3 regions of the Streptomyces shinuiensis genome follow, and region 3 is predicted to be linked to each of the others. Evidence: riboswitches for the same ligand, from Rfam matches in the RefSeq annotation. Region 3 holds a riboswitch; each other region holds the start of a gene.
The links. Region 3 has a riboswitch for cobalamin ahead of ACGRHY_RS05490 (energy-coupling factor ABC transporter permease). Riboswitches for the same ligand answer to the same signal wherever they lie in the genome.

Region 1 (3,262 bases), 660 kb from region 3:
AGCGGGAGTTGGAGGCGGCGGCCTGCCCGGTCGGGTAGTAGTTGACGTCCACCACCCGGTCGAGGAAGAGCACGGCGGTGCGGACGGTGGCGTCCAGCCGCTCCCAGTCCAGTTCCTCGCCGGGGCGCGGGTCCCCGTCGGCGGGGTCGCGCAGATGGGCGGCGAGGTTGACCGAGCCCAGGTTGCACACGGCCGTCTCGCCGTCGTCGGTGACCTCCAGGATCTCGGTGCAGAGGTTGGAGGAGTGGACGACGCTGCCCGGCCCGGCGGTCTGGTTGGCCGTGCGGTTGGCGGCGTCCTTGAACGTCATCCAGCCGTTGCCGGTCTGGGCGAGGGTGCGCATCATCCGGGCGTAGAGGGTGCGCGCCGCAACCGTCCGCACCGCCAGCCCGGCCGCCTCCGCCCGGTGGTAGGCGGCGTCGAACTCCTCGCCCCACAGGTCCACCAGTTCGGGGACGTCGGAGGGGGAGAACAGCGACCAGTCGGCGTCCGCCTCGACCCGGCGCATGAACTCGTCGGGGATCCAGTGGGCGATGTTGAGGTTGTGGGTGCGGCGGGCGTCCTCGCCGGTGTTGTCGCGCAGTTCGAGGAACTCCTCGACGTCGGCGTGCCAGGTCTCCAGGTAGACGCAGGCCGCGCCCTTGCGCCGGCCGCCCTGGTTGACGGCCGCGACCGAGGCGTCCAGGGTCTTGAGGAACGGCACGATGCCCCCGGAGTGGCCGTTGGTGCCGCGGATCAGCGAACCACGCGAGCGGATCCGCGAGAAGGAAAGCCCGATACCGCCGGCGTGCTTGGACAGGCGCGCGACCTGTTGGTAGCGCTCGTAGAGCGAGTCCAGCTCGTCCCGGGGGGAGTCCAGCAGGTAGCAGGACGACATCTGGGGGTGCCGGGTGCCGGAGTTGAACAGGGTGGGGGAGGAGGGGAGGTAGGACAGCGTGCTGGTGAGCCGGTACAGCTCGGTCACCTCCTCCAGCGCCCGCTCGGAGGAGTCGGCGGTCAGCCCGCAGGCCACCCGCAGCAGGAAGTACTGCGGGGTCTCGATCACGGCGCGGGTCACCGGGTGGCGCAGCAGATAGCGGGAGTGGACCGTGCGCAGTCCGAAGTAGCCGAAACGGTCGTCGGCGCCGTCTTCGAGGGCGTCCTCGGCCAGTGTGTCGAGGCGTCCGGCGTGCTCGGCGACGAAGCCGGCCGTGCGGTCGGCGATCAGCCCCTGCCGGTGGCCGACCGCCACCGACGCCGAGAAGGACACCGCGCCCTGGCCGGCCGCCTCCCGGCGGATCGCCGGAGCGAGCAGCCGCGCCGCGAGCCGCGAGTACTCGGGCTCCTCGGCGATGAGGCCGGCCGCGGCCTCGGTGGCCAGGGAGCGCAACCGGGCCTCGTCCGCGCCGGGGTGGCGTCCGCGCAGCGCGGCGGCGGCGACCCGCCCGGGGTCGGTGGCGGGCAGATCTGCGGTGAGCCCGGCCAGGGTGCGCAGCAGCGCCGCGCCCGGGCGGTCGTCCTCCGGTGCACGGGCCGGTGCGGAGGCCGTGGCGGGCTCCGCTGATGAGATGGTCACTCGGTGCTCTCCCTCGTGGGCCGACGGTCCCGGGGGAGGAGAGCAGGCGCGTACGGGCACACCCGGCCGGAAGAGGGCGCACCGATCGCGTCCGCCGGCCCAACCCACGGGACCCGGACGTGTGACTGAACACCGTCGGCAGGTCCTCGGACTCGCGGCGGACGGCCCGGACCGTGCGAACGACACGGGGGCAGCCCGCCGCACACCGTTGCGGGACAGCTCCGGACTCACACCGGATTCCCCTGCGGCGACAGCGAGATGAGCATACATCTAGTGCCGCCCCGGCCAAGTACCCCTAGATGTTGTGTTGGAAGGCTTCTTGGGTGGAGTGCCGCACCACGGCCCGGCGCCCTGTGCTCACCTCAGGGCCAGGGCGAAAGTCAGCAGGGAGAGGCCCTCGGTGGGGTACCAGTCGCGGTCGGGGGTGCGGACGAACCCCAGCCGCCTGTAGAGGCGGTGGGCGGTGTGCATCAGGGGATGACTGGAGAGCACCAGCCGCTCCAGGTCCAGTGCGCGGGCCCGGTCCACGCACTCGCGCACCAGGGTCTCGCCCACGCCCCGGCCGCGCGCGCCGGGGCGTACCGCCAGCACCCGGAACTCCCCCTCGCCGGGGCGCGCGATCTGCGCGTACTCGCCGCCGTGCGCCGCGAAGGTGACGGTGCCCAGAACCTCCTCGGCCCCGCCGCCCACGGGGCCCGCGGCCACCAGCAGTTCGGCGTGCCCGGCCCGGTGCCGGGCGTCGCGCAGCACGGCGAGGTACGGGTCCTGGGCACCGAAGTCCAGCAGTCCGTCCCGGAGGTACGCCCCGGCCGTCAGCTCCCCGGCCGCCTCGAACTCGTGCGGGCGCGCGGCCCTGATGGTGATGTCCATGGCGGTCATCATGCGGTGTCCCGGCCGCTGTGGCGCAACGGCTTTCCGCCGGTGGGGCACGGGGCGCGGACGCGGGGCGGCGAGTCGGTGCAGCCCTCCCGCGCCGCACCAGTGCGTACGCGACGGTCATCAGCGCGGCGGGGAGAGGCGCCCAGAGCATCTGGTACCAGTAGAGGAAGGGGATTCCGGCGAGGGCCGGCTCGGTCCTGGTGTACGAACCGACCCACAGCACCGCGACGAAGGGCGCGAGCAGGCAGACGCCGATCGCCACACGCGCCGGCGTGACGAGCGGGAGGGGGCCGGGGCTCTTCGGTGGTACGGGCGTGGCCGCGGCTCCGTCCCTCCGGATCACCGTGGCCGCGGCGTGCGGTCCGCCCCGGTCACCGCCCCCGGCCGGGGCGCTGGAGGCGGGCGACGAACTTGTAGCGGTCGCCGCGGTAGACCGAGCGCACCCACTCCACCGGCTCGCCCTCGGTGTCGCGCGAGTGCCGGGAGAGCATCAGCATCGGCAGGCCGACGTCCGTGCCCAGCAGGCCCGCCTCGCGCGGGGTGGCCAGGGAAGTCTCGATGGTCTCCTCCGCCTCGGCGAGGTGGACGTCGTACACCTCGGCCAGGGCCGTGTAGAGGGAGGAGTACTTCACCAGACTGCGGCGCAGGGCCGGGAAGCGCTTCTGCGACAGGTGTGTGGTCTCGATGGCCATCGGTTCACCGCTGGCCAGCCGCAGCCGCTCGATGCGCAGGACGCGGCCCCCGGAGGGGATGTCCAGCAGCCCGGCGAGCCGGTCGTCGGCGGTGACGTAGCCGATGTCCAGCAACTGGGAGGCGGGCTCCAGGCCC
Region 2 (3,262 bases), 3.5 Mb from region 3:
GGCGGACTCCTCGGCGCCACGATCGCAGCCGTCGGCATCGGCGCCGTCTCCGTCAGCGCCGTCTTCATGAAGGTGCTGATCCCGGCCCTCGTCGCCCCCCTGGTCGCCGGCATCGCGGCCATGCTCGCGACCAGGCTGACCTACCGGATCAGCCGCAACACCGAGGAGGGGCAGGTCGCCAAGGGATACCGCGCCGGGCAGATCGCCTCGGCCGGCCTGGTCTCCCTGGCCCACGGCACCAACGACGCGCAGAAGACCATGGGTGTCATCACCCTCGCGCTGATCTCCGGCGGCGTGCTCGGCGCCGACGCCGACCCGCCGCTGTGGGTCATCGCCTCGGCCGGCATCGCCATCGCGCTCGGCACCTACCTGGGCGGCTGGCGGATCATCCGCACCATGGGCAAGGGCCTGACCGACATCCGCCCGGCGCAGGGCTTCGCCGCCCAGACCAGCTCGGCCGTCACCATCCTGGCCTCCTCCCACCTGGGCTTCGCGCTCTCCACCACGCAGGTCTGCTCCGGCTCGATCATGGGCTGCGGCCTGGGCCGCAAGGGCGGTGTGGTCCGCTGGAGCACCGCCGGTCGCATGATCGCCGCCTGGGGCCTGACCCTCCCGGCCGCCGGTCTGATCGCCGCGGGCTCCGCGCTGCTGGCCATCCAGGGCGACTGGGGCGTCACCGTGGTCGCGATCGCCTCCGTCGCCGCCATCGCCGCCATCTGGTTCGCCTCCCGCCGGGAGCCGGTCGACCACACCAACGTCAACGACGTCGAGCCGGCCGAGACGGAGGACGCGGGCGTGGTCACGGACGCGGTGCAGGCCGTCTCCCCACCGCCCACCGCCGCCATGGAGGAGGCCGGGAAGGCCTCCGACACCCCGGCGAAGACCACCGTCTCCGCTCCCTGAGCCCGAGCCCCGCGAAGAGGAAGAAGCACCATGGACATCGACTGGGCGGCCCTCGGCCAGGTCTTCGGCGTCAGTCTCGTGATGACGGTCGGCCTGGTGGGCCTGTTCACCCTCGGCATCGTCGGCCTGGGCACCAACGACAAGGCGCGGGGCGGCTCCTCCGCCCTGGCCCGCGTCGGCGCCTACGCCAGCTACGCCCTGTGCGCGGCCGCCGTGGCGTACGGCATCTACATCATCGCGGCCTGAGCGGGCCCGCTCAGGCCCGCACGGCCTCTCGGGCGCGGGTACACCTCCACGGGCGCCCGGCGGACACCGCCGGGCGCCTGCGCGTTCTCCCGGCCTCCCCGGACCTGCCCCGCCCTCAGGCGTCCTCCCCGCGTTCCCGGCCTGCCCGGGGCGCGAGCGCCCCGGCATGCCCCGGCGTGCCCCGGCGTGCGCCGTGTGCGCTTCCGCACAGTGCGCCGCCGCAGGTCACGGGTGAGTTGACGCGCCTTCCCGGCCGTGGTGGACTTCCCGTTGCCAAACGGCGGCAGGAGAGGAAGCCGGTGCGAATCCGGCGCGGTCCCGCCACTGTCACCGGGGAGCGCTCCCCCACCCAGCGCCACGGCCCGCACACCGGGCTGGAAGGCCGGGGGAAGCGCCGATCCGGGAGCCAGGAGACTCTCACCGCCGGTCACGTCGAGCCAGGGCGAGGACCCTGAGTGAGGACATACCGCCATGCCCGGCATCCTGCCCGCCGCACCACCTCCACCCCGCTGTGCCACCGGTTCCGCACGAGGTGTGACGGCCGGCTGACGCGATGCGTGCCGATCACGCCCTCCGCCCGGCCATCGCTCCAGCAGACACCGACCTCCCCCCGGCCCCCGGCCTCCCGGCCGCGGGCTACGCGTGCGGGGCGGCCCTGGGACATCTGCTCGACCTGATCGCCGGCGATCCGCGCCGCGCGCACCCCGTCGCCGCCTTCGGGCGCGCGGCCGCGGCCGCCGAGCGCCTGCTGTGGCGCGACCACCGCGGCGCGGGCGCGCTGTACACCGCCGTGTGCGCGGGCGGCGCCACGGCCGCCGCCGCGGCGCTGGACCGTGCCGTGCGCCGCTCCCCCGCCGCCCGTACCGCCGTCACGGCCGCCGCCGTCTGGGCGGTGGTCGGCGGCACGACGCTGGCGCGCGAGGCCCGCGCGATCGCCGCCGCGCTGGAGGCGGGCGACCTGGAGGCGGCCCGCGCCCGGCTGCCGCACCTGTGCGGACGCGACCCGCAGGCGCTGGACGCCGACGGCATCGCCCGGGCCGTGGTGGAGTCCGTCGCCGAGAACACCTCCGACGCCGTGGTGGGCGCGCTGGTGTGGGGCGCGGCCGCCGGTGTGCCGGGGCTGGTGGGCTTCCGCGCCGTCAACACCCTGGACGCGATGGTCGGCCACCGCTCGCCGCGTCATCTGCGCTTCGGCTGGGCCTCGGCGCGGCTGGACGACGCGGCGGGGTGGCCCGGCGCCCGGCTGACCGCGCTGCTGGCCGCGCTGGCCGGACCCGATCCGCGCGGCGCGCTGCGCACCTGGCGCGCGGACGCGCGCCGCCACCCCAGCCCCAACGCCGGTGTGGTCGAGGCGGCGTTCGCGGGTGCGCTGGGCGTACGGCTGGGCGGGACGCTGTCGTACGGCGGGCGCGTCGAGCACCGGCCGGTCCTGGGCACCGGCGGCCGCCCGGTGCTGGTGGAGGACATCGAGCGCGCGGTGCGGCTCTCACGCCGGGTGTGCGCGCTGGCGCTGGCGGTGTGCGGCGCCGCCGGGGCGCTGCGGGAGACCCGCGCCGTACGGCGCGCGCAAAGGGGAGCGCTGTGACGGGCGGCGGACTGCTGATCGCGGGAACGACCTCCGACGCGGGCAAGAGCGTGGTCACGGCGGGCGTCTGCCGCTGGCTGGCCCGCAGGGGCGTGAAGGTGGCGCCGTTCAAGGCGCAGAACATGTCCCTGAACTCCTTCGTGACGCGCGAGGGCGCCGAGATCGGCCGCGCCCAGGCCATGCAGGCCGCCGCGGCCGGTGTGGAGCCGAGCGCGCTGATGAACCCCGTGCTGCTCAAACCTGGCGGCGACCGCTCCAGTCAGGTGGTGCTGCTGGGAAGGCCGGTGGGCGAGATGAGCGCGCGCGGTTACTTCGGCGATCCCGGACTGCCGCCGTCGTCCGGCGGGACGCGGCGCGCGGGGCGGCGTGAGGAACTGCTGGAGACGGTCACCGGCTGCCTGGCCGAACTGCGCCGCACCCACGACGCGGTGATCTGCGAGGGCGCCGGCAGCCCGGCCGAGATCAACCTGCGGCGCACCGACATCGTCAACATGGGCCTGGCGCGTGCCGCCCGGCTTCCGGTCGTGG
Region 3 (3,262 bases):
TTCCCCGGCGAGCCCGCCGGGGTCGAGACGCTGCTGGGCGAGATGGAGGCGACCGAGGACCCGGCGGTGATCGCGTCCGTGGTGGCCGACGTGCGCGGGACCCAGCTGCGGTTCGGCGTCGGGCCCGTCGAGGAGGGCGTCTACCGGGTCGTCGTGCCGGCCGGGGGACTGGCCGAGGACCGCACCGTCCCGCCGACCCTGGAGGAGGTCAGGAGGCAGCTGCGGGCGGTCGCCGGCACCGACTTCGGTGTGCACTCGCCGCGCTGGCTCTCCCGTTTCGGCGACGCCACCCGGCAGGCCGAGCGCTACCGGGCCGGCCGGGTGCTGCTGGCCGGCGACGCCGCCCACATCCACCCGCCGGTCGGCGGGCAGGGCCTCAACCTCGGCATCCAGGACGCCTTCAACCTCGGCTGGAAACTGGCCGCCGAGGTCGCCGGCCGGGCGCCCGAGGGACTGCTGGACAGCTACCACACCGAGCGGCACCCGGTGGCCGCCGGCGTACTGGACAACACCCGCGCGCAGATGGCTCTGATGTCCACCGAGCCCGGCCCGCGGTCGGTGCGCCGGCTGGTGTCGGAGCTGATGGACTTCGAGGAGGTCAACCGGCATCTGACCGAGAAGATCACCGCGATCTCGGTCCGCTACGACTTCGGCGGGGGCCACGAACTGCTCGGCCGGCGGCTGCCGGACGTGAAGCTGGGGCGGGGCCGCCGCCTGTACGAGCTGATGCACGGCGGACGCGGGCTGCTGCTGGACGGGACCGGCCGGCTGTCGGTGTCGGGCTGGGCGGACCGCGTCGACCATGTCACCGACATCGGCGGGGATATCGGCGGGGGTCTGGACGTACCCGCGGTGCTGCTGCGACCGGACGGCCACGTGGCGTGGGTGGGCGAGGAGCAGTCCGGGCTGCTCGACCACCTGTCCAGGTGGTTCGGCCCCGCCACCACCGGCTGAGGCCGGGGCCAGGGTCGGGGCGGGAACCCGCCCCGACCGGAACCTCGGGCGTCGGCGTGCCGGGGTCGGCCCCTGTCCCCGGTCCGCGTCCCGGGCACCGCGCGCGGGGCGAGGAGGAACGACGGGGTCATCAGTGCGGCGGCCGCCACCGGCACCCGGCCGGCGCCCGCGACGCCCGCAACGCCGGTGACGCCGGTGACGCCGCCGCCGAGAGCGCCCGCCACCCCGGTGCCGAGGTAGAGGGCGCAGATGTTCAGGGCGAGGGCGGTCATCGCCGCACGGGGCCCGCCGCGCCCATGACGCTCCTCTGGACCGGCGGGCTCGGACCCCACGCGAACACCGCCCGGAAGGCGATGACCGCGCCCGGCGCGACCGGGTCGCCGACGCCACCGAACCCCAGGGCCGCGGCCAGCGCCGGCGCGGCGGTGTCCGCCGACGACCAGGCGGAGACTGCGCCGCGGGCCCAGCGCGTCGGCCGCGCGGCCGGCCAGTACGGCGCCGAGCAGGCCGGCGACGCCGACGGTCAGGAGCATCACCGACAGCAGCCCGACGGAAAACCCCGGCGACGCGGCGGATGCCTCCCCCGTCGGCGTCCCGCGCCGGCGGGACGCCGTGTCGATCGCGTCACAGCCGGCGGGGCGGCCGGACTCCTCAGCCCGGATTCCCGCTCCGAGAACGCCCGGTGTAACGGCCCACCACCGGCCGGCCGCACGCGGCGAGGGGGCCCGTACGCGGAAAAGGCCTGCTTGCCAACGCTTCCGCACGCGCACTACTGTCGCCACGCCTTGGTGAACGGGAAATCCGGTGCGATACCGGTGCGGCCCTCGCCACTGTGATCGGGAAGTCCGGCTCCAGCCCTCGCGGGCGGCCACTGGGTCCTTCGGGACCCGGGAAGGCGGAGCCCGGGCGGTGGTACCCGTCAGCCAGGAGACCGGCCAAGGCGCGTCAACCATCCACGAGGTGCTGGAGAGGGTCTGTCCGGTCATGCACATAGCCGAGGGCTTCCTGCCCCCCGCGCACGCGGTCGCCTGGAGCGTCGCGTCCGCACCTTTCATCTTCCACGGAGTCCGCTGTCTCACCCGTGAGGTCAGGGAGCATCCCGAGAGCACTCTGCTCCTGGGTGCCTCCGGGGCCTTCACGTTCGTCCTGTCGGCTCTGAAGCTTCCCTCGGTGACGGGGAGTTGCTCGCACCCCACCGGCACGGGGCTGGGCGCCATCCTGTTCCGGCCGCCGATGATGGCGGTGCTGGGCACCATCACACTCCTCTTCCAGGCACTGCTGCTCGCGCACGGCGGTCTGACCACGCTGGGCGCCAACGCCTTCTCGATGGCGATCGTCGGCCCCTGGACCGGATACGCCCTCTACCGGCTGCTGCGGCGGTACGGCGCGCCACTGATGGCGGCCGTCTTCCTCGGCGCCTTCGCCGCCGACCTGTCCACCTACTGCGTCACCAGCGCGCAGCTTGCGCTGGCGTTCCCCGACCCGGGCAGCGGATTCTGGGGCGCGCTCGGCAAGTTCGGCTCCATCTTCGCCCTCACCCAGATCCCCCTCGCGGTGAGCGAGGGGCTCCTGACGGTGTTCGTGATGCGGCTGCTGGTGCAGTCCAGCCGGGGCGAGCTGACCCGGCTGGGAGTGCTGGTGTCCGGCAGGCGGTCCGGGGCGGAGAAGGCAGCCGGCAGCGGGGCGGTGGCGTGATGAGGAGGAACACGAGGATCAACGCCCTGCTGCTGCTCGCCGTGGCCGCGCTCGCGGTCCTGCCCCCGGCACTCGGCCTCGGCGACCACAAGGAGGAGCCGTTCGCCGGTGCCGACGGCGAGGCGGAGACGACGATCACCGAGATCGAGCCGGACTACGAGCCGTGGTTCTCCCCGCTGTACGAGCCGCCGTCCGGTGAGGTCGAGTCGGCGCTGTTCGCCCTGCAGGCCGCGCTGGGCGCGGGCGTCCTCGCCTACTACTTCGGCCTGCGCCGCGGGCGCCGCCAGGGCGAGCGGCGGGCCGCGGCGCGGCCGGAGGAAGCCGGGAACGCCGCGGGGACCGCCGGGGACTCCGGGGCCCGGGGGGCCTGAGTCCCGTGCTGCCGATCGACGCGGCGGCGCACAGCAGCCGCTGGCGCCGCCGCCACCCCGTGGACAAGGCCGTGCTCGGGTTCGGCCTCACCGTGCTGGCGCTCTGCCTGCCGCCCTGGCCGGGTGCGGCCCTGGTGGCCCTCACCGCGCTCGCCGTGCTGCTGGGCCCGGCGGGCGTGCCCGGCCGCAGGCTGTGGCGCGCCTGCCGGGTGCCCCTGGGCTTCTGCGTGACCGGCGCGGCC

Region 1: it holds a riboswitch for cobalamin, as region 3 does, so the genes downstream of both, ACGRHY_RS08305 (ribonucleoside-diphosphate reductase subunit alpha) here and ACGRHY_RS05490 (energy-coupling factor ABC transporter permease) in region 3, are expected to answer to the same signal.
Region 2: it holds a riboswitch for cobalamin, as region 3 does, so the genes downstream of both, ACGRHY_RS21510 (cobalamin biosynthesis protein) here and ACGRHY_RS05490 (energy-coupling factor ABC transporter permease) in region 3, are expected to answer to the same signal.

The regions. Positions count from the first base shown of each region.
Region 1 covers NZ_JBIHML010000001.1:1,900,305-1,903,566, reverse strand. The annotation lists gene ACGRHY_RS08305 (ribonucleoside-diphosphate reductase subunit alpha) at 1-1,555, opposite strand, end outside; cobalamin riboswitch at 1,676-1,856, opposite strand; gene ACGRHY_RS08300 (GNAT family N-acetyltransferase) at 1,913-2,425, opposite strand; partial or broken gene ACGRHY_RS08295 (DUF3311 domain-containing protein) at 2,535-2,696, opposite strand; gene ACGRHY_RS08290 (GntR family transcriptional regulator) at 2,806-3,262, opposite strand, start outside.
Region 2 covers NZ_JBIHML010000001.1:4,769,291-4,772,552, reverse strand. The annotation lists gene ACGRHY_RS21520 (inorganic phosphate transporter) at 1-903, shown strand, start outside; gene ACGRHY_RS21515 (hypothetical protein) at 934-1,149, shown strand; cobalamin riboswitch at 1,440-1,565, shown strand; gene ACGRHY_RS21510 (cobalamin biosynthesis protein) at 1,703-2,734, shown strand; gene ACGRHY_RS21505 (cobyric acid synthase) at 2,731-3,262, shown strand, end outside.
Region 3 covers NZ_JBIHML010000001.1:1,240,019-1,243,280, forward strand. The annotation lists gene rox (rifampin monooxygenase) at 1-954, shown strand, start outside; cobalamin riboswitch at 1,724-1,908, shown strand; gene ACGRHY_RS05490 (energy-coupling factor ABC transporter permease) at 1,939-2,649, shown strand; gene ACGRHY_RS05495 (energy-coupling factor ABC transporter substrate-binding protein) at 2,649-3,020, shown strand; gene cbiQ (cobalt ECF transporter T component CbiQ) at 3,026-3,262, shown strand, end outside.